Chitinophaga caseinilytica: one gene and its partner. The protein of the gene in region 1 binds, or shares a complex with, the protein of each later gene. Links are inferred from orthologs where the notes say so. Each region holds a gene or a part of one and is shown in the gene's direction. Other genes may lie near its edges.

What was found.
Region 2: the proteins of mnmE (region 1) and mnmG are in contact, whole or in part, in a solved structure (PDB 9HIP), measured with the Escherichia coli proteins. The link is inferred for Chitinophaga caseinilytica from one-to-one orthologs.

The regions. Positions count from the first base shown.
Region 1 is NZ_CP150096.1:2,010,180-2,021,031, forward strand. Bases 3,307-6,254 are described here. They hold mnmE (tRNA uridine-5-carboxymethylaminomethyl(34) synthesis GTPase MnmE), read left to right. Parts: upstream 3,307-4,063; coding sequence 4,064-5,446; downstream 5,447-6,254. Other genes in these bases: WJU22_RS08655 (TonB family protein), read left to right, coding at 3,307-3,948; WJU22_RS08665 (hypothetical protein), read right to left, coding at 5,532-6,074. Outside these bases: WJU22_RS08635 (zinc-dependent metalloprotease), read right to left, coding at 1-264; WJU22_RS08640 (MotA/TolQ/ExbB proton channel family protein), read left to right, coding at 863-1,696; WJU22_RS08645 (biopolymer transporter ExbD), read left to right, coding at 1,782-2,426; WJU22_RS08650 (biopolymer transporter ExbD), read left to right, coding at 2,563-3,066; more of WJU22_RS08655, read left to right, coding at 3,112-3,306; WJU22_RS08670 (winged helix-turn-helix domain-containing protein), read left to right, coding at 6,256-7,146; rsgA (ribosome small subunit-dependent GTPase A), read left to right, coding at 7,446-8,507; WJU22_RS08680 (AraC family transcriptional regulator), read right to left, coding at 8,559-9,458; WJU22_RS08685 (sugar phosphate isomerase/epimerase), read left to right, coding at 9,654-10,538; WJU22_RS08690 (mandelate racemase/muconate lactonizing enzyme family protein), read left to right, coding at 10,558-10,852. UniProt on the Escherichia coli protein: Exhibits a very high intrinsic GTPase hydrolysis rate. Involved in the addition of a carboxymethylaminomethyl (cmnm) group at the wobble position (U34) of certain tRNAs, forming tRNA-cmnm(5)s(2)U34.
Region 2 is NZ_CP150096.1:1,059,059-1,069,850, forward strand. The notes cover bases 2,500-5,387. They hold mnmG (tRNA uridine-5-carboxymethylaminomethyl(34) synthesis enzyme MnmG), read left to right. Parts: upstream 2,500-2,953; coding sequence 2,954-4,822; downstream 4,823-5,387. Other genes in these bases: WJU22_RS04525 (RNA polymerase sigma factor), read left to right, coding at 5,203-5,387. In the rest of the region: more of WJU22_RS04525, read left to right, coding at 5,388-5,781; WJU22_RS04530 (outer membrane beta-barrel protein), read left to right, coding at 5,778-7,223; WJU22_RS04535 (CopD family protein), read right to left, coding at 7,231-7,761; WJU22_RS04540 (MFS transporter), read right to left, coding at 7,809-9,110; WJU22_RS04545 (hypothetical protein), read left to right, coding at 9,195-9,377; WJU22_RS04550 (winged helix DNA-binding domain-containing protein), read right to left, coding at 9,372-10,442; WJU22_RS04555 (Gfo/Idh/MocA family oxidoreductase), read right to left, coding at 10,523-10,792. UniProt on the Escherichia coli protein: NAD-binding protein involved in the addition of a carboxymethylaminomethyl (cmnm) group at the wobble position (U34) of certain tRNAs, forming tRNA-cmnm(5)s(2)U34.

The DNA.
Region 1 (10,852 bases):
TTCCTGTTTATAGATGTTAAACAGGCCGGAGTCAGCTACGGCGTTGGCGTTGATGACTTCGGTGAACTTCTTGGGTTGCGGTTTGGGCGGGCCGGAGGGCCTTTGGGGGCCGGTGGGCCGGGCGGTCGTGTCTTTGGCCGGGGACGCGGCGGCAGGAGTTTTTTCATCTTTCTTCCTGCGCTGGGCGTGAGTGGCGGACGGCATCAGCAGGGCTGTGCACAATACGCCGGCTACGGCAGCGGCAAAGGTGCGCTGTAGTTGCATGTGCGTGGTGATTGGTTTTTGTGTGGTAAATAATAAGCGGAGACAAAAGAAGGGTAAGAAAGTCATAATAAATCGTTAAAATCCATAAAAGACAAAAAATGCAGTAAGAGCGGAAATTAAAAATCTGTAAATTGCCCGAAGGCATTCCCTGCAACGGGAGCGTTGCTGCGATGGGAATGCAGGGGAACCATGAAATAAGAATCGTAAGTATTTAAAATTTCTGTTGGATCATTTGGAAATTTTCTTAAATTGTGCGTCCAACTTTGAAAAAAAATCAATCGATTCCGCCGTGTCGGTAGAGCTAAGTTGGGAGAGGACAGTAAGAATAACATTATTTATTTTTTCTATCTAAGTGTTTGCTCAATTAATGTGAAGGGGAGTGGAATGCCCTATAGTGGGGCTTTTGTGAAGTATGGTTAAATTTTTTGGGTGACACTTGTTTTTTTGAGGAAGGCTTATAACTTTGCGAATCACTGATTATAAGCGGGTTACCCGTGTGAATATTGAAATTGCGATCTGAACTTTTTAATTACTAACAAACAAACAGTTTAATTTTTAACACTAAAATTCAATCAACATGGCTGAGACTAAAACAACTGTGACTGCAGCTGCTGCCAAAACGACTTCTCATCAAGCCAAAAAATCGTCCAATTTATTTGCGATCCTGGCTGTACCCATCTGTATCGCCATCGGTTACATCTTTTACATTTTCGTATTAGGTAATCCTGCCAACTTCCAGGGTGGCAATCCTGACAACCATCCCGTAGAATCTGGTATTGGCAAATGGTTTGGTACCGTGCACAAAGGTGGCGCCATCGTTCCCATCCTGATCTCTACCCTGTTGATCTGCGTAACTTTCGTAATCGAGCGTTTCCTGTACCTGGCTAAAGCAAAGGGCAAATTCAGCGGTTCCGAACTGGTTCGTAAAGTTCAGTATCACCTGGCTAACAAGAATGTGGACGCTGCACTGGCTGAGTGCGACAAACAGAAAGGTTCCGTAGGCAACGTGCTGAAAGCCGGTCTGAAAAAGTACAAGGAAATGATCAGCAACACTGAGCTGGACACAGATCAGAAGATCCTGACCATCAAAAACGAAATCGAAGAAACTACCGCGCTGGAACTGCCGATGATGGAAAAGAACCTCGTGTTCCTGTCCACTATCGCTTCCGTAGCTACCCTGCTGGGTCTGTTCGGTACCGTACTCGGGATGATCAAGGCGTTCTCCGCAATGTCTTCCAGCGGTGCTCCTGACTCCTCCGCACTGGCACTTGGTATCTCTGAGGCCCTCATTAACACGGCCCTGGGTATCGGTACCTCCGCTATCGCGATCATCATGTATAACTACTTCACTACCAATATCGACAGCATCACCTACGCTATCGACGAATCTGGCTTTACTTTGACACAGTCTTTCGCTGCCAACCACAAATAATTTCGTAAATTATTGTGGAATTTACCGCGAACTGAATCTAATTAAGTGAACCAAACAAAAGGAGTGTAAGATGCCAAAGGTAAAAATGCCAAGGAAAAGCACCCTCATCGACATGACTGCGATGTGCGACGTGGCTTTCCTGCTGCTGACCTTCTTCATGCTCGCCACCAAATTTAAGCCGGACGAACCGGTTGCGGTGGTGACTCCCTCCTCCATCAACACCCAGCTGCTGCCGGACGCGGACGTGATCCTGCTGACAGTGGACAAAGACGGAAGAGTGTTTTTCAGCATGGACGGTCAGCCCAAGAGAAGACAACTCATCGAAGATCTGAATACCAACTTCAAGCTTGGCTTGGACGAGAAAGATATCCGGAACTTCATGATCGGCTCCAGCGTAGGTACGGATTTCAAAAACCTGAAACAGGTATTGAACCTCACGGCCGACCAGCGCAAGCACGGTAATGTTGAGAAAGGCATCCCCATGGATTCCACCAACAACGAGCTGGCGATCTGGATCGAGTATGCCCGTGCTGCGCAAGGGAACAACAACAAGCTGAAGTATTGCATCAAGGCCGACAACGAGACGCCCTACCCCGTGATCAAACGGGTGCTGGACACCTTCAAGGAAAAGAAAATCCAGAAACTGAACCTGGTGACCAACCTTGAGGCCAAACCGGCAGGCTCCGCGGCTGCGCTGTACGAAGAGCAAAATCAGGATAAAGCCCACTAAGCTTCCTGGTACAGTAAACAACTTTACATCACTAAAAAATATTGCTACCATGGCTGAAATGGATACCAGTAGTTCTGGTGGTGGTAAGAAGAAACACGGCGTCAAGAAGGGGAAAAAACTTTCTACCCGTGTGGACATGACTCCGATGGTGGATCTCGGGTTTCTCCTGATCACCTTCTTCATGCTTACCACGACCATGTCTAAGCCCAAGACCATGGACCTGATCATGCCCAAAGACACGGAGAAGCAGGAAGAGCAGAACAAGGTGAAAGAATCCACCGCTCTTACCATCCTGTTGGGTAAAAAAGACCAGGTTTACTACTACGAAGGGTTGGCACAGGATCCGAATGCCTCCAGCAACCCGGACTTCTTCAAAGCAACCACCTTCGCCAACACCAACGGCATCCGCGACGTCATCATCAAAAAACGTGACGAAGTGGCCCGCCTGCGGAACAGCAAGGGAGAGCCTGAAGACGTGGTTGTCATCATCAAAGCTGACGATGGCTCTACGTACAAGAACTTTGTCGATTTATTGGATGAAATGGCCATCAACCGTATCCAGCGTTATGCTACGGTGGATATCAGCGACCAGGACAAGCAATGGATCAAATCTACTGAAGCCAGCAACGGCATCCAGTAGTATGGAAAACAATCATTTTTTGCATCCATCAATAAACGTGTAACAATGGATACAGCTAAAATTCTCAAGTCCGACTTTCTTGACATCCTGTTCGAAGACAGGAACAAGAACTACGGTGCTTACGAGCTTCGCAAGAAGTACGATAAGCGCGTTCGGAACTCTATCCTGGGAACGGCTGCCATGGCGTTGCTGATTGTCGGCTCTTACTTCATCTATCTGAACCTGAAAGCAGACAATACAGACAAAAACACCAAGCCCGTCATCGAGGATATTAAACTGGAGGACGTGAAGTTGCCGGACGATCCGAAAACTCCGCCCCCGCCCCCTCCGCCGCCCGCTCCGCCCCCGCCGGTGAAGCCGTCTGTTCAGTTCACCCCTCCGGTGATCAAGAAAGACGAAGAGGTGAAAGCTGAGGAAGAACTGGTAAAACTGGAAGACATCAAAGACAAGGCCGTTTCTACCAAAACCGTAGAAGGCGATCCCAACGGTATCGACCCGGGTCTGATCAATGATTCCAAAGGTACAGGCGTGGTTGACGCGCCCCCGCCGCCCCCGAAAGAGGAGATCTTCACCTTCGTGGAGCAACCTCCGACCTTCCCCGGTGGTGACGAAGCGCTCAACAAATTCCTCAGCAACAACATCCGTTACCCCCACCTGGCCACTGAAAACGGCATCCAGGGTACCGTGTTCGTATCATTCGTGGTAGACTCGGAAGGTAACATCAAGGATGTGAAAACTGTAGGGCAAGCCAAAGGCGGCGGTCTCGAAGAAGAGGCCATCCGCGTGGTGAAGAAAATGCCGAAATGGAAACCCGGTAAGCAGAACGGACGCCAGGTATCTGTGCAGTTCAACCTGCCCATCCGCTTCACCCTCCAAGAGTAGTATTTAGTCTCAAGCTAGTAGTACATACTAAATCCCCCTGGTTTACCGGGGGGATTTTTTATTTCAGCCAGCCGCACCGCCCCGCCGGCACGGAGATTTTCTTTAATTTCGGGCCATGATAGGAAAACTTGGCGGGCACGACGACACCATCGTGGCCATCGCAACCGCGCCGGGCGTTGGCGCCATTGCCGTGATCCGGCTGAGCGGCAAGGCCGCTGTAGCCATCACCGACCGGCTGTTCCCCTCGAAAGACCTGGCTTCGCAACCCACCCACACCCTCCATTTCGGCGGGCTCCATTTCCAGGGGCGCCTGGTGGATGAGGTGGTGGTTTCGCTGTACCGCGCGCCGAAATCTTATACCGGCGAAGAAGTGGTGGAGATTTCCTGTCATGGTTCGCCTTTCATCCAACAGCAGATCGTAGAAGCCTGTATCGCTGAAGGCGCGCGGCTGGCGAGGCCGGGAGAGTTCACCCAGCGGGCGTTCCTCAACGGCAAACTCGATCTCACGCAGGCCGAATCCGTAGCCGACCTGATCGCCAGCAACACAGCCGCATCGCATCAAACGGCGCTCCAGCAAATGCGCGGCGGCTTTTCGCGCGAGCTGTACGCCCTCCGTGAACAACTCATTAAATTTTCCGCACTCATAGAGCTCGAGCTCGATTTCAGCCAGGAAGACGTTGAATTCGCGGACCGCACCGCCCTGTATGAACTGGTAAACGAATCCGTTTCGGAAGTTTCTCGGCTGATTGCTTCGTTCAAAGTAGGGAACGTTATCAAAAACGGTGTGAATACGGCGATCATTGGGCGCCCGAACGCCGGGAAATCCACCCTGCTCAACACGCTGCTCAATGAAAACCGCGCCATCGTAAGTGACATCGCCGGTACCACGCGCGACACCATCGAGGAAGTGCTCAATATCGGCGGCATCCTGTTCCGACTCATCGATACGGCGGGAATCCGGGAAAGCAACGATGCCATCGAAAGCATCGGAGTTCAGAAGTCGCTCGAGAAGATGCGCGAAGCGGGCATAGTGGTATACCTGTTCGATGTATCTGAACTGACGGTGGACGATTTGCTGGAACAAGTGAAGGAATTCGATCACGAGGGGATTTCGTACCTGTTGGTCGGCAATAAATCCGACGTGCTGGGTGCCGAAGAAGCGCGCGCCAAATTCAGTTTCATTCCCGGTATCATTTTCATTTCCGCCCGCGATCATTCCCAGATCACGGAGCTGAAAGACCAGCTGGTGCACAGGGTAATGGGTGGCTCCATCAACACGGAGAATACCATTATTACCAACGTTCGCCATTACTCGGCGCTCCAGGAAGTGCTTTCTTCGCTGAAGGATGTGAAGGGAGGAATGGATAACGGGCTGCCGGGGGATCTCCTCGCACTGGATATTCGCCGATGCCTGCATTACCTGGCAGACATTGCGGGGGAAGTGACGAATGAGGACCGGTTGGATTATATTTTTTCGAAGTTTTGTATCGGGAAATAAGAATACAAAAACAGTAACGCTGTTTGATGGAAGTTGTCCCTCCGGATCATTGCATTTCAATGCCTCCAGAGGGACTAATAACTACTCAGCAACCGTCTTTGGGAGGAATATGCTTGAAAATCATCTTACTATCCCGTTCCACATAGTAGCCTGAAACAATTGGATATGCATACTTGGGCGCATACGAAACAGCATGGCTCCGGATAATTATCCTGTCGTCCACCTTCAGGCTTTGCAATTGCTTAAGCTGAGATTCTTCCGGCTGGAAGAATGTTAAAATGTAATCATCGCCATTAATCCTGACCATCACCCCGAAGCCTAACCGGGAGCCTGGAGGAAGGGAAAGTGAGGTTATTACACCCTCCATATTGGTGGAGTCGCTGATATGGTGCCTTATTTTTCTGGCACCGGAAAGCACTTTTTGACCTTCGGGAGATGCTTCCCACATTTTAAAATGAATGCCCGCCGGGGTAGCTTCCCAGGCTTTCCGTTCGGCATCCATTTGAGCTGCACAGATTGGCCTGGGGGTAGATTTTTTAGGATTATCATTATTGATATCGCGATTCGCGAATACGAGTCCGCTTACCACAATCAGCGGTACGATCAGTACATAAATGATTTTTTTCATAATTTTTGTTGGTTTAATTAACATAAATCGATTTCCAGGTAAATCTGATCCGTTGAAGGCGTTTCTTCGACTTTCATATCCTGAGAAAGTTGATTCAGCTAATTTAACCGGACGTCTTCCAACTAGCGGAATTTGGATTGTAAATAAAAGCGTAACCTTTGTAAATAAATCGTAAATGGGTATGCCTGATAGCCGAAATTTGCTTTCCGGGAAACGCAAGTACTTGTGGATCTTTGTATTACTCGTTACTGTTTTTGTAATATATCTGACTTTGCAAATGACCGGCAGCGACAGTTTTGATATCGCCAGGAGGGAAGTTTTGCTTCGGAAGATAGGGGATGAACTCCTCACACAGTCGGGCGACAGTAAATCCAGGATACTTCCGGTAAGAAAGATCGCCGAAAATGAATACCAAATCCGCTTCGAGAATGAGCTTACTTTTCAACCAGACTCGCTGGTGAATACTACCCGGCGTTTGCTGGGCCAAGCCCCCCTCGCCAGCGATTATATTGTTAATGTGCTGAACTGCAGCGACTCCAGCGTAGCCTATGGATACGCTATTTCCCACAATAAAAAAAATGACATCGTAGCTTGTAAAGGAAGAGTACAACCCCGCAGATGCTACATGATCAACGTCAGATTCAAACCATCAGGCATAATTACCGCCAGGAAGGGATATCTTTTAGGCAGCCTGACATTACTGGCATTTGCCGGATTCGTACTTTTTAGATCGTTTAAACCCCGAAAAGCCAGGCCTGCCCATCAAAATACGGGCATTGTAACCTTTGGATCGGTGTCGTTTAATACGGAGGAACGGCAACTGGTAATCCATAAAAACACCATCGACCTGACAGACACGGAAGCCCGTCTACTGCTCATTTTCGCATTGTCGCCCAACCAGACCATCGAAAGAAGCCGGCTGCAAAAAGAGATTTGGGAAGATGAAGGCGTAATTGTGGGGCGCAGCCTGGATATGTTCATCTCGAAACTCAGGAAAAAACTGGAACCCGATCCCAAAATCAACATCGTAGTGGTACGCGGTAAAGGATATAGGCTGGAAATCAGCAATTGAGGAAGAAATCGCCCCTTTTTATATATAATCGGTTCGTAACATGGGTAAGAAGGCGCAGGTTAACAACCAATGGCCCTTTCTTCGCTGCATCCATCCACCATCCCATCCCAATCCCCCCAGAAATCCGTACCTTTGCACTTTATGACACGCATCTCCACATATAATCGCTCGCAGATCATTGCAGCCTGACGCAGGCCCCAAAAGCACCACCTTTTACCTGCGTTTTGACGTCTTAAAATGATTTATTGTAACCGCTCTGCGGCGCTTTCCCGCGCCCGCAAGGCAAGAATTGTATTATCATGTCGACATTACAGTCGTACGGATGGAATGCGCATTTCATGCATCATTTCGAAACAAACACACATCAAAACCTCGAAGCAGCAAGAGTCCTGTCGATCCAGGGTTTCAAACACCTCCTCATCACCGCTGAAGGTAACCTCGATGCCCTCCTCGCCGGAAGCCTCATCAACAGCCGCGAACCCGAATCCCTCCCCAAAACGGGCGATTGGGTACTCGTAAAACGCTACGACGAAGAAGGCATCATCATAGACATCCTGCCCCGCATCAACGAGCTCAGCCGGAAAATGCCGGGTTCCCAAAGTACCCGGCAAGTACTCGCCGCAAACGTCGATGCTGCGCTGATCGTTCAGGGGCTCGACCGGGATTTTAACCTCATGCGCCTGCAACGATACCTCCAGCAGATCGCGCAATGCTATATCCGGCCGATCGTGGTCCTCAACAAAACGGACCTGGTTCCCGATCCGGAAAATTACCGGCTACGAGTAGCCGAACTGGGATATGATTGTCCGGTCATCCTTACCAGCGCACTGGACGAGGCGCAACAAAGCGCGTGGACGAACCATCACCTGCTGCCTGGGCACACCTATATTCTCCTGGGCTCGTCGGGCGTTGGGAAAAGCACGCTGGTCAACAGTTTGCTGGGCCACGATTTGCAGGAAACCGGCGCCACCAGCTCGGCCAACAGCAAAGGGAAGCATACCACCACCACCCGGCAACTGGTGCAGCTTCCCAACGGAAGCATGATCATCGACGTGCCGGGAATGCGTGAATTTGGCCTTACTTCGGAAGATGGCGACGAAGGCATTCATCACCCGATGATCGATGCACTGGCGCCGCAATGCCGGTTTGGGGATTGCACCCATCAGCACGAGCCCGGTTGCGCCGTTGTAAACGCCGTGGAAAACGGGGATCTGCCGGAGATCGTTTATCGCAGCTACCAGAAATTGCTACGCGAACAAAACCATTTTCAGGCGAGCGAAGCGGATAAACGGCGGATGGGCAAGCAATTCGGGAAGATCGCCAAACAGGTTTCCAAACACCGGAAAGACAGGAAGTATTAATTCATCCAACACCAAAGTGCAGGCACCCGCTTGCGCTTTGGTGTTCATTTTTCAATCCACCACCCGCAGCAACGGCGTCCCGGCATTGCTGACAACGAACACCTTCCGGTACTCCCGCGGCGTAATGCCCTGGTGGATCTTGAACTGCCGGTTGAAATAGGATACATTGTCGAACCCGCAGGCATAACAGATGTCGGTAATATTGTCGTCTTTCCCGATCAGCAGCCGCGTAGCGTGACTGATCCTGATTTCATTGACGAACTGTGAGAAAGTTTTGTGCGTGTTCCGTTTGAAAAACCGGCAAAACGCCGCTTCGTTCATACAGGCGAGCGATGCCGCGGTCCGGATGTCTACATCATGATGGTAATTCTCGAGCACATAGTTGAAAATGGACGACAGTTTCTCCGCGTCGCTTTCCTTGTATTGGATCTTGCGGCTGTCGTCGGTAATGATGGACCCTTCTTCCTTATTGAACTGGCATAATTCTTCCAGGATCTGCAGCAGCACGATGAGGTTTTTCATCTGCTGGTTGGGCTGGAACTGGAAAAACAATTGGTGGAGAGATGCATGATTGTTGCCGAACTTGATGCCGTAAGCGGACCGTTGCAGGAGCGTCTTGATATTCCTCAGTTCGAGCGTGTCGAAAAAATCCTTCCCCATGAAATCCGCTTCAAACTGCACCACTACCGCATGCACGTTTTCATTTTTCCCGACGGAAAGGTTGTCGTTGGAAAAACAATGCACCAGCCCCGGCCCGAACATAAATATCTCCCCCTCATCATAATTCACCACTTTATTGCCCACATATACCTGTCCCGCGCTTTTCACGATCAGCGTCACTTCATATCCCCGATGGAAATGGAAGGTGTTGGTGAAGTGCGGCTGGCAGAATTCCTTGATGGCAAAACTGGCATCCTCCGAGGTGGATATATGTCGGTAAGAAACTTTCATGCGGCCAATTTTAGTACAATAATTGTTTTCCGGCGGCTGGAAATCGGATTTAGGTAAATATAGTATTGAAAATCGGCAAATGGTGTACTTTTATTTCAACGGTAACCTGAATAAGTTTGTAACATCAGCTTCACGAGAGGAAGTCTACCTTGCATACCGACCTGATCATCAATTTCACTTTATATACAGCCCGATATGGAACTCGCGATACACAATTGGATGCGCTCCGAGACAGTCACAACCACGATACGGAGAATTGCCGCACAAGGGTACACCCGGTTCGAAATTGCCGGTAGCCCGGAACAATACGACACCGCTGAAGTACGGAAAACTTTGAAGGAGCACGGCGTCAAATGCTGGGGATCCGTTACCCTCATGCTGGGAGAACGGAACCTGCTCGCCCGGAACGAAGCACAGCGCGCCGCATCCGTTCAATACGTAAAGGATGTGGTGAAAATGGTGAAGGAATTGGATGGACATATGGTGTCCGTAGTCCCCGGTACCGTTGGAAAGCTCGTGCCCGACGGCCGCCCGGAGGAAGAATGGCAATGGGCCGTAGACGCCATGAAGGAAATTTACGCCTACAGTGAAGCCGCCGGGATCGTGCTGGGTATAGAGCCCATCAACCGGTTCGAAACGTATTTCATCAACCGGGCCGACCAGGCGCTGGCGCTCGCCGCCGCCGTAGGGCCCAATTGTGGCGTGTGCCTCGACACCTTCCACATGAACATCGAAGAAACGGATATGTTTGCCGCCATCCGCAGGGCCGGCAGCAAACTGGCCGGTTTCCATGTGGCCGACAATAACCGGATGGCCCCGGGCATGGGGAACCTCGACTGGAAAAAGATCGTGGACACCCTCCGCGAAGTCAGCTACGACAAAGTACTATCCGTAGAATTCTGCGCCCCGCTCGACCGGACGCCGGCCAATCCTTATCCCGGCTCGATCGACGAAGCGCCGGAAAACCTTTCGCCCGAACAGGAAAAATTCCTGGTAGACCATGGCAGCTCTTCCGTTACGGAGGAATTTTATTCCATGCTCACCCGTGAATCCTACAATACCTTATCTAAACTTATTTAAAAGCGGTCAACTTCAGTAAATGAAAATCTCGAACGTAGAAGCGTTTTGGTTACGCTGCCCCATCCCGAAAGAAAAACAGCACGCCTCGGATTATGGCTTGCTGACGAATTTTGATATGACTTTGGTCGTAATTACGACAGACAGCGGGCTGCAGGGCTTCGGTGAAGCGAAAGCCGCAGTAGGTTCGTCTGGCGTATGTGCATCCATCGTCAACTGTATCGAAAACGAACTGAAACCCTTGCTGGTAGGTAAATCCGTCAGCAACATCACCCGCCTGTGGGAAGAAATGTACAACGGCACCCGCGATCATTACG
Region 2 (10,792 bases), 950 kb from region 1 along the record:
TTAACTGATTTTACCGCCTCTAGTGATGCAGATAGTGGTTTATCAGGGTAGATTAGACTGGAAAATACCATGTTTTAGATGTTCCACGTGGAACATTGTAGGATTTGCAGTTCAAAGCCACGAATGCAAGGTAGATCTTATTGATTTTCTGATAATTGGGTACTATCCGGAAGTTATGATTGTGGTATTGGTTGATTAATGCCCATTTTTTAAACATTCTTGATTGAATATTCCCGGGACTGCGCCCTTAGAGGTACCATTTAAAAGCTACCCGTGCTATTTCTATGGGTATAAGGATTTATTAAGATGGTATTGGGGTGTAAAACTTGCCTACTTGCAATGATTTGCTGTTTTAGCCCTTTTTGCCTTTCTTCAGGACCCTCAGAGACATGTTTTCTCCCCCTCTTTTATTCTAATGGTTGTTTGTTTCTGTAGTTGGTTGACAAGGCGGACTATTTTTGATCTCTTGGTTAGTTTGCAGGTGGATCTTTGCTGCTGAGGCCGCCATTTTCATCATGTACATATGCGTTATTGGGATGGTAGCAGTGCTGAGCTGTATTATTTGGTGAAATCCTTCCTGTTCATAGCTCATTTAACTCATCTCGTGCAGTTAGGATATCCAGTTCGCATACTTTGAACCAATTAATGCCTTATTGATAGGGTGTCTCCCCGACCAGGTATGTGTTTTTTATTAAAGACTTGCATGTTCCACGTGGAACATGATTGGTTTTGCTCTTTTAGAAGCCGGAATGCTTCCTTCCCTTTTAAATTTGAAGTGATCGACGCCTTGAGGTAGGCATAACCCCATGTTCCACGTGGAACATAGAGCGTAAATGCATCAATATCTAGGTTAAACAGTTGCTTTTGGCTGGACTGAGGCACTCGAGGATAGATTTTGGGATTTAGCGTATGGGTTTTCGTGGGTGTTGCTTTAGTATTCTGAGTTAACAAGGACGTTCCCTGGGAAAGTAGTTTCTCGGTGGATTAGGAGGACGCAGCAGGGGAAGGTTTACCGGGGGCGTATGAAGAGGGCTGTCCCAGGTTGAGATAAGTCGGGGGAATGGGGTTTCATTATACTGAGGCTTTCGAAGGATGCCAACCAATGTTACTTGGTACCCAACTTTCTACTGTGAAAGGAGTTTGCTTTTTCTTAATCAGGGGCAAATAGGGTCTTTTTTTGCTTTTCTTTCTTGCTTGCCCCACTTCCGAGGGCTTTCTACGTGTTTGAGGCATTTTCGTGCCGAGGGATTTGGGTTTATTCATCTAGTATGCTGGTAAAGTAGTTCCTTCCCAACACAGCATCCCTTCCTTATGGATAATTCTGCAGGCTTAAGTTTTCTCTTTTGGCCCATTAGTAATGAGTAATTATCCCTCCACATCCCAGCGTTCTTGCCAATAAATCGCCACTTTCTGGAAATATCACTTAGACAAGGAGCTTTAGGGATAGAGGTTCTTAAGTTTCATTTCCAATTACTGTGTATTCAAAGGGCCTCAAGGATACCTTATTCATGTTTCAATACCCCCTCTTCCAGATGCTTTTCGTTCATTCCCGGTGTTCCTTCATGAATAGCTTCGCGATTTATTCCCAATTGCGACTTAATATGGTTCCTACACCCGCCAATACTTAGAAGTTTCGCCCTCTTCCTCTAAAAACCAATAATAATCTATGGTTCGATGTGGCCAAAACAAAGCTCCTATCCCCACATATCTTACTCCTCGGAGAGGAGAAACAAAGAAACTATGACCCTCATTCCAATGAGTTAAATCCCTTTTCCTCAAAGGAAGTTAGTTTCCTCACCCCCGGAGAGAAGAAACAGAGGAATTATTTCCCTTCACATCCAAAGGGTTTCCTCCCTTTCCCTCTAAGGGATTTAGTTTCCTCGCTCCTCGGAGAGCAGAAACAAAGGAATCATGTCCCCACTTCCAAAGAGTTTCTTCCCTTTTCCATCAAAGGAAATAGTTTCCTTACCCCTCGGAGAGCTCAACAAAGGAACAATGTCCCCGCATTCAAAGAGTTTCTTCCCTTTTCCCTCTAAGGAAGTTAGTTCTCTCACCCCCGAGAGCAGAAACATAGGAACTATGTTCCCCTCTTCCAAAGAGCCTACTCTCTATTTTCCCTAAAGGGATTAAGTTTCCTCGCGCCTTGGAGAGCCGAAGCATAAGAACCCGTGCCCACTTCTAAAGGTTTTACTCTCTATTTCTTCTAAAAGGATTTAATTTCCTCCCCCTCCGGAGAGCTGAAGCAATGAAACTATGTCCCCTCTTCCAAAGAACTTACTCCCTTTTTCCTGTATGGGATTTAGTTTCCTCCCCCTCGGAGAACAGAAACAAAGGAACTATGTTCCCCCACTTGCAAGGAGTCTCCTCCATTTACCGGTAAGGTGGTTCAATTTCATCACCTCTCGGAGAGTTGCAACAGGATTCAGTGTGCCCACTTCCCCAAACTAATCCCATGTTTTCCGGCCGTTATCTACATTGGCAACTACCTCTTACAGATATTCTACACCCCAAAAATCCCTGGAGCTCTTCCCCAACGAACGTATTTTCTGAGGTTAGGCGTTGTCTTTTTAGGTTGGAAGCGACACTCGGGGGAAGTTGATTTTACAATTCTCTGCCAGGTTAATCTATCCCCAAAAGCTCAATGCTTTCCAGGAAATTTTGGAGCCTGGAATCAAAGACAACGCCCAAAGTAGAATCTAATAAGCACCGCTGCGAATTCGCATCCGTTTCAATTAAAGAACGTAAGCGAGTATTTCCTATTTGGCCCCCAACTCCGTTACAATCTATATAACCACCTCCAACACCAGAAACCAGGCAAGCAATTCTCGCACCCCACCAAAGAAATCCTCCGTCCTAATCGAAAGTCAGACAAAGACCATATCCCACCCCATCCCCCAACTTCTACCCTGTCCATCAATCTTTTGACTTAACTTTGCACTTTCAAAATTCAAATATGTTCCCTGTTTACGATGTTATTGTAGTTGGTGCCGGACACGCAGGCTGTGAAGCCGCTGCTGCCGCCGCCAATATGGGTTCCCGGGTCCTCCTCGTTACCATGAATATGCAGACGATCGCGCAAATGAGCTGCAACCCCGCCATGGGTGGCATCGCCAAAGGCCAGATCGTTCGTGAGATTGATGCCCTCGGAGGCTACTCCGGCATCGTGACCGACCAGTCCATGATCCAGTTCCGCATGCTCAACCGTAGCAAAGGCCCCGCCATGTGGAGCCCCCGCACACAAAACGACCGCATGCTCTTCGCCGCTAAATGGCGCGAAGCCCTGGAAAATACCCCCAACGTAGATTTCTACCAGGATATGGTGAAAGCACTCATCATTAAAAACGGTGTCTGCCAAGGTGTAATCACCGGCCTCGGTCACGAAATATCCGCCAAAGCAGTCGTTCTCACCAACGGCACATTTCTCAACGGCGTCATCCATATCGGCGATAAACAGTTCGGCGGCGGCCGCGTAGCAGAAAAAGCAGCCACTGGAATCACCGAACAATTGGTATCCCTCGGGTTCGAAAGCGACCGCCTCAAAACCGGGACACCTCCCCGTATCGACGGCCGATCCCTCGATTACTCCAAAATGGAAGAACAAAAAGGCGACGAAGAAATCGTTGGCTTTAGCTATATGGACGTTGAAAAGATCCGCCCGGAACAACAACGCTCCTGCTGGATCACCTACACTTCGGAAAATGTACACGAAATTCTGAAGACCGGATTCGATCGCTCACCCATGTTCCAGGGAAGAATCCAGGGAATCGGGCCGCGCTACTGTCCCTCCATCGAAGATAAAATCAACCGTTTCGCCGAACGCGAACGCCACCAGTTGTTCGTAGAACCGGAAGGATTCAACACCGTCGAAATCTACGTCAACGGATTTTCAACTTCCCTCCCCGAAGATGTACAGCTAAAAGCCCTGCGCATGGTGGCCGGATTTGAAAATGTAAGAATGTTCCGGCCCGGGTATGCGATCGAATACGATTACTTCCCACCCACCCAACTGCAATTTTCCCTCGAAACGAAACAGGTCGCCAACCTGTTTTTCGCCGGCCAGATCAACGGAACCACCGGATACGAAGAAGCCGCATGTCAAGGTTTGATGGCCGGTATCAACGCACACCTGAAAGTTACCGAACAGGCGCCGCTCGTTTTGAAACGCAGCGAAGCATATATCGGCGTACTGATCGATGACCTCATCAACAAAGGGACCGACGAACCCTACCGCATGTTTACTTCGCGCGCGGAGTTCAGGACCCTCCTTCGCCAGGATAACGCCGACCTCCGCCTGACCGAACGCAGCCACGCCCTCGGTCTCGCGACCGACGAGCGCATGGCCCGCACCCGCGAAAAACTGGCAGGCGTTGAAAAAATAAAATCCATCCTGAAAGAATTACCGCTCGAGCCCGAAGAAGCGAACGCCTGGTTACAAGCCAGCGGCTCCGCTCCCCTCACCCAAAAACAACGCGCACACCAGATTTTGCTGCGCCCGGGTATCGACATTTTTTCCATGAAACAGCACTTGCCGAAAGTGGAAAAAGCACTCGAAAACTATTCAAAGGAAGTGCTCGAGCAGGTAGAAATCCAGGTGAAGTACGACGTGTATATCGAAAAGGAAAATGAACTGGTACAAAGAATGAGTCAACTCGAAGACCTGATGATCCCGGAATCGTTCGATTATTCCAAACTCGTTTCGTTATCGAACGAAGCGCGCCAGAAATTTTCGCGCATCAAACCGCGGACCCTCGGTCAAGCGAGCCGGATCAGCGGCGTCAATCCCAGCGACGTACAAATTCTCATGGTCTACATGGGCCGGTAGAAAAATATATTTCCAAGAAAAAAAGAGCGGTCGATTTTTTCGGCCGCTCTTTTTTATGTTCCACGTGGAAAATGGCCATTTCTTCCAAAAAAGCACAATTAGTTGAAAATCAATGAATTAAAAACGCCTTCAAATTTCGATGATCTCGGCATTACTGAGGGCTAGGTATCAAAAACGATAAAAACCGAAAATCGAGGCTAAAAAGTAGGTTATCTTTGAATGGGGCATTTTTGAGGAAAACGCGGAAGGAAAATCAACGAAATTTTGGGATCGAGGCAACCCTCGGGAAATGAAAACCGTACATACTGTAGTAACGCCCGAAAAAAATTTTAGCCATCCGTATTCCCGCGGTTTCGGGAAACCCGAATTTTAAAAAATCAGTGCAGGACATATCAGCAATCATAGCGGGCTGCAAGAACTGGAACCGTTCCAGTCAGGAAGCACTTTACCGGCAATTCTTTGGATATGCCATGGCTATCTGTTTGCGATATGCGAATAACAAAGAAGAGGCGATTGAAATTTTAAACGACGGTTTCTTGAAAATTTTTCACCACATCGATTCTTACGATACGTCCCGACCTTTCAAAAGCTGGTTGAGCAAAATCATGGCGAACACCGCTATCGACCATTTGCGCAGCCGGAAGAAAATCGTTTTTACGGAAGACATCACACAGGTGTATGAATTGGGAATGCCAGACGAATATGCGATCAGTAAATTGACTTGCGAAGAAATTCTCCAATTGGTACAACACCTCCCTCCCGCTTACCGGACCGTTTTCAATTTGTATGTGCTCGAAGGATTTCAGCACCAGGAAATTTCTAACATGCTCGGAATTTCGGAAGGGACATCCAAATCCAATTTGTTTAAGGCGAAGCGGATTCTCAAAGAAAAAATCGAAGCGATAACATCTATGAATATTTCCGGCCCGGGATCTATCGGTGCCGCCCAACCGTCATGAGCGAACAGTTTGAACATAACATCCGGAAAAAGCTGCAGGACGCAGAAATTCCATTCGAGCCCATGGCCTGGGAACGAATGGAAAAGCTGCTGGACGAGCCTAACCGCCGGCGCCCCATCTGGTGGTGGCTGAGCGGGCTTGTGCTCATCCTGGGGCTCGGCGGCTGGTGGTTCTTCTCGCAGCAAAATGTGGAAAACACCGGCGAAACTTCCGACAACAATATTATTTCCGAAAACCAATTGGCCAATCCGGAAGGAAAAAACGGAAAAGTGGATAATACCCCCGTTTCCGGAACTGCAAAACTTCCATCCGCGGATGATGGGAAATCGAATGTGGATAATCCATCGAAATCGTCCGCATCTCCTTCCGCCAATTTCATTTCAAAAGGAGAAAATTCGAATGATGTGGATAAAGGGGCTTCCACCTCCCCTTACTCTTCGGCAAAAAATAAGAACCAGAAATCCCGGATTGGAAAAAACAACTTCGCCGCAAACATCACCGCGCAAAACCGGAACAACGAAACTCCGGATGTGGATAAAGTGACCGGTTCATCATTGATGGCTAAAAAAGGAAACACCGGTGTGAATAATTCAACGGCTCCTTCCGCTAATAACCCTCAAAACAATGGAACGGAAAATCCGGATGTGAATAAGTTGACCGGATCAACGAAAATTATCGATCAAAAATCGAACGATACCAATTCGGATGTGAATAAGCCGGCGCCGCCGATCCTTCCTACGCAAAATCAGGCCGACAAAAAAACGGATGTGGATAAAGGCGCAGGAATTACACAAACGCCTGGATTGAATAATCCTTCCTCCGAAACGAAAACAGACTCGGCACAATCTAATCCCGATCCCAGGAAAGCCCCGCGGAGAAAGGGTTTCGAAGGAGGCATCTTCCTCGGACCAGACGTAAACGCCACCGGATCTTTCGTTGGCACCAAGATCGGGTTCACCGGCGGCCTCCTGCTCAGGTATCATGTGAATAACCGTTGGTATGTTAGTACCGGCGCCGCCTACACGAAAAAAATCTACGGCGCTTCGCCCGACGAATACAAAGTTACCGGCCCCGCATATTACACAGACATCGATGCGGATTGTGACGTGATCGACGTACCGCTCAATCTGCATTACGTTTTTGCAGAACGCCCGTCTGGCAGATGGAACGTGAGCGCGGGCGTATCCACCTATTTCATGCTGCGCGAAAAGTATGATTATTACTATACCAACTATCCCAAACGGACCCGCGTGTACAGCAACCAAAACCAACACTGGTTTTCCGTCATCAACCTCAGCGCCGGTTGGGAGAAAAACACGAAAGGCCGGTTGAACTGGGGCTTGCAACCGTACGTGAAAATTCCGGCCGGTGGCGTTGGGGAAGGAAAAGTGAAGTTGTATTCCGCCGGCGTCAGCCTGCAGCTCACATTGGGTAAAAAGTAAAAGCGGATTATTTTTTCTTCTCGCGGATGTTTTTGTACACCTTGATCGCCATCATCAGCGCGGCGGTAAAAAGGGCAAGTCCGGCCAGGGCCCAAACCGTACTCAGAAAACTTTTCAGGACTACCAGGAAAACGATCGCTACCAGGAAGATCGTGGCTACTTCGTTCCAGACGCGGAGTTGCGTGGAACTGCGTTTGATGACCCCGGCCTGGAGGTCTTTGTAAATACCATGAAGGAAAAAGAAATAAAAATACAGGCCGAGCACGAATGCCAGTTTTATCCACAGCCAAACCGGGATGCTACCCAGCAGAAATACCATCCATGGCCCAAAAATCAACGTCAGCACGGCCGACGGCCAGGTGATCCCGAACCACAACCTTTTCATCATGATCCGATATTGATCCTGGAGGATGCTGCGACGGGGCTCTTCCATCTCCTGCGCTTCCGTGAAATACACGAACAGCCGCACGATGTAAAACATCCCGGCGAACCAGGTCACGATGAAAATGATATGAAGCGCCTTGATGGTGAGGTACATAATGGCAAAAATAATTAAAAATCACGGGGCGTCCGTCACCCGCCCGTTTATAGTTGCTCGCGGTCCATGTAGGAACCCTTGCGGCTGTCGCGCGAGAAAACGTACACGAGCAGCGAAATGAAAATGCAAATCGTCACGTACCAGTAATACCACGATTCATGGCCGATCTCTTTGAGTTTGAACGCAATCGTTTCGGCCGTTCCGCCGAAAAGGGCCACCGTTAACGCATATGGGAATCCCACGCCGAGGGCTCTTACTTCCGCCGGGAACATTTCCGCTTTTACGACGGCGTTGATAGACGTGTAGCCGCTTACGATCACGAGTGCGGCGAGAATCAGAAAGAAAGCGCTCCAAACGGAACCGGCATGGCTGATGGCCGTTAGCAACGGAACGGTTAAAAGGGTTCCGAGCACGCCGAAGCCGATCAGTAAAGGCTTTCGCCCGATTTTGTCGGACAGTTTACCGAACAGCGGCTGGATGCAGGCGAAGATCAGCACGAGGAAAAACGAGATAAGTGTGGATTCTTCTTTAGACAGTTTCACGGTGTTGACGAGAAACTTTTGCATGTAGGTGGTATAGGTGTAAAACGCGAGCGTCCCTCCCATCGTCAATCCCACAACCGTGAGCACCGCGCGGGGATGATCGCGGAAAAGTGCTTTCACGGAGCCGCGCTCTTTCTTTTTCGTGTTGAGGTCTACGGATTCGTGCATGTTCCGGCGGAGATACAACGCCGTGATGGCCAATGCAGCGCCGATGATGAAAGGGATGCGCCATCCCCATTCCGCCAATTGTTCCGGGGTGAGGAAAACCCGCTGCAGGAGCATCTGTACGCCGAGCGCGAGGATTTGGCCACCGATAAGCGTTACATATTGAAAGCTGGAAAAGAAACCCCTGCGCGAGGAGTCCGCCACTTCACTGAGGTACGTTGCAGAAGTGCCGTACTCGCCGCCCACGCTGAGCCCCTGCATGAGGCGCGCCAGCAAAAGCAACGCAGGCGCGGCTACGCCGATGCTGGCAAACGAGGGTGTGCAGGCGATGAGCAAGGAACCGAGCGACATCAATAAAACCGACAAAGTCATCGCAGTTTTCCGGCCACGGCGATCGGCGATTGTTCCGAAGAGCCATCCGCCGAGGGGGCGCATGAGAAAACCCACGGCAAAAATGGCGGCGGTGTTTAATAATTGCGCGGTAGGATTATCCGACGGAAAAAAGACCGGCGCGAAGTAAATCGCGAAGGCGGAATAGGCATACCAATCGTACCACTCCACGAGATTGCCGACTGAGCCGGTAAAAATTGCTTTCAAACGCCACGCGGTGGAGGCTTCACGCGGAATGGAATTGGTGGTCATGGATCAAAAATAAATATTTCCCGGACATCCTTTTCTTAACAAACCTTTTACCCCCGGTTTCAACAAAAAAACGAAATTCGGAACATGAGAAAAAGAAGACGGCATCGCCGGAAATGGGCGCGTCAGCAGCAGCGGATCAGGATGTTTTCGGAAGAGCTGACCCGCTTCCGGCAACAGTTGGGAAAAGTGCAGCGGGAACGGAACCGGAAGTTGAATTACCTCGTGGAGCGGATGAACAGGCTCTGGCCCGGAGAATTCGGGTCATGAAACCCACGCCGCCGGCAAACCCATGAACTTTCCATAAAGCTTCGCGGCCGTGGCCAGCAGCTCCTCCCCGATCGAAATCCCTTCAAAAGGTATATAAACCATTTCCACCCCGTTTTTCCGGATCTCCCGGCGCCACGTACCCACAATCTTCCCTTTCGAAATCACCAAATTCGGCAAAATCCCATTCGGCGGCGATAGCACCCCCGCCGGCACGTCATCCGCTACCATCGACCGGTCCGCATAACTGATATGATATTCATCGAACCCCGACAGCAACCGCACTTTCGTATCCGGCCGCACCCTCGTTTCGCCATGCGTGAGGTAATACGTCTTTTCGCCGGACGAAAAACTTTCGAACACGGTGCCCGCCTCTTCAAACGCGCGCCGGCAGGCCGTTATCGGAAATCCGCACCACCACGAGAAATCTTCCGGCGTGGCCGGGCCGCGGCTTTTCAAATAACGTATAGCCAACTCCGTTAGTGGTTCATGGGTAAGTTGATACGGGATTTGGGGCAGCCATTCGTCGAGCAGCACATATGTGAATTCCTTTCCCCGTCGGGGGCCGCAGCAGATCACCTGCTCCAGGCCGCCCATGGTGAGGAATTGGTTCATGCGGTGGTCGGACGTATCGATCCGTTTTTTATCGAGAATGGTTTTCAGTTCATTGCGGGAAAGCGCCTCCCCGTTCTTCAACACCTCCCGGAAAATCTTGTAGACTTTCGAAAAGGAATCCGCGTCGAGCCCCAGCTTTTTCCACTGGCTGCCGCCCTGAATTTTTACCCGTGGGGCCACGAGCGTCGCCATCCAGCGCACATCCTGCGGATGCACGAAATGCAACGTGCCGCGGAGATTCGATATGCGGATGATCTCCCGTTTTTCAATGAGCTTTTCCACACCATCGTCGGTCAGGTTTTTACATCGCATCCCGAGCGACCACTTCGCCCCCGCGAAATCCTGCGCCTGCATGGCGCAAATGTGCGCAACAACAGATGCCGGCGCTTCGTTGGACGGACTGGATAAAAACTGTCGCTCGAGGCGGGTGGCGAGCATGGCGGACGGGTTCATTTTCCGAAAGTAAGAAAAACCTGCATGTTGGAAAGGATGGCGTGGGAATAAAAAAAGGCGGCCGGAGCCGCCTTCGAATATCAATCGAGCACGTACGGCCAGCGTTGTGGCCGGGTGAGCGTGGCATTGGCTTCGTCGTCGTTCTGGAAACGTTCTTTCACGGGGTCCCAGAAAAGTTTGCGTTTCAGTTTCATGGCGGTGTGGTTGAGCAGGCAAACCGTACAGGCGCGGTGGCCCACTTCGATCGGCGTGATCGGTTGCCGGCGCGAACGAACGGCTTCCAGCCAGTTGCCGTGATGGTCGAGACTGTCTACGAACCGGATTTCGTTTTCGCCGATGATCGAGGAAAG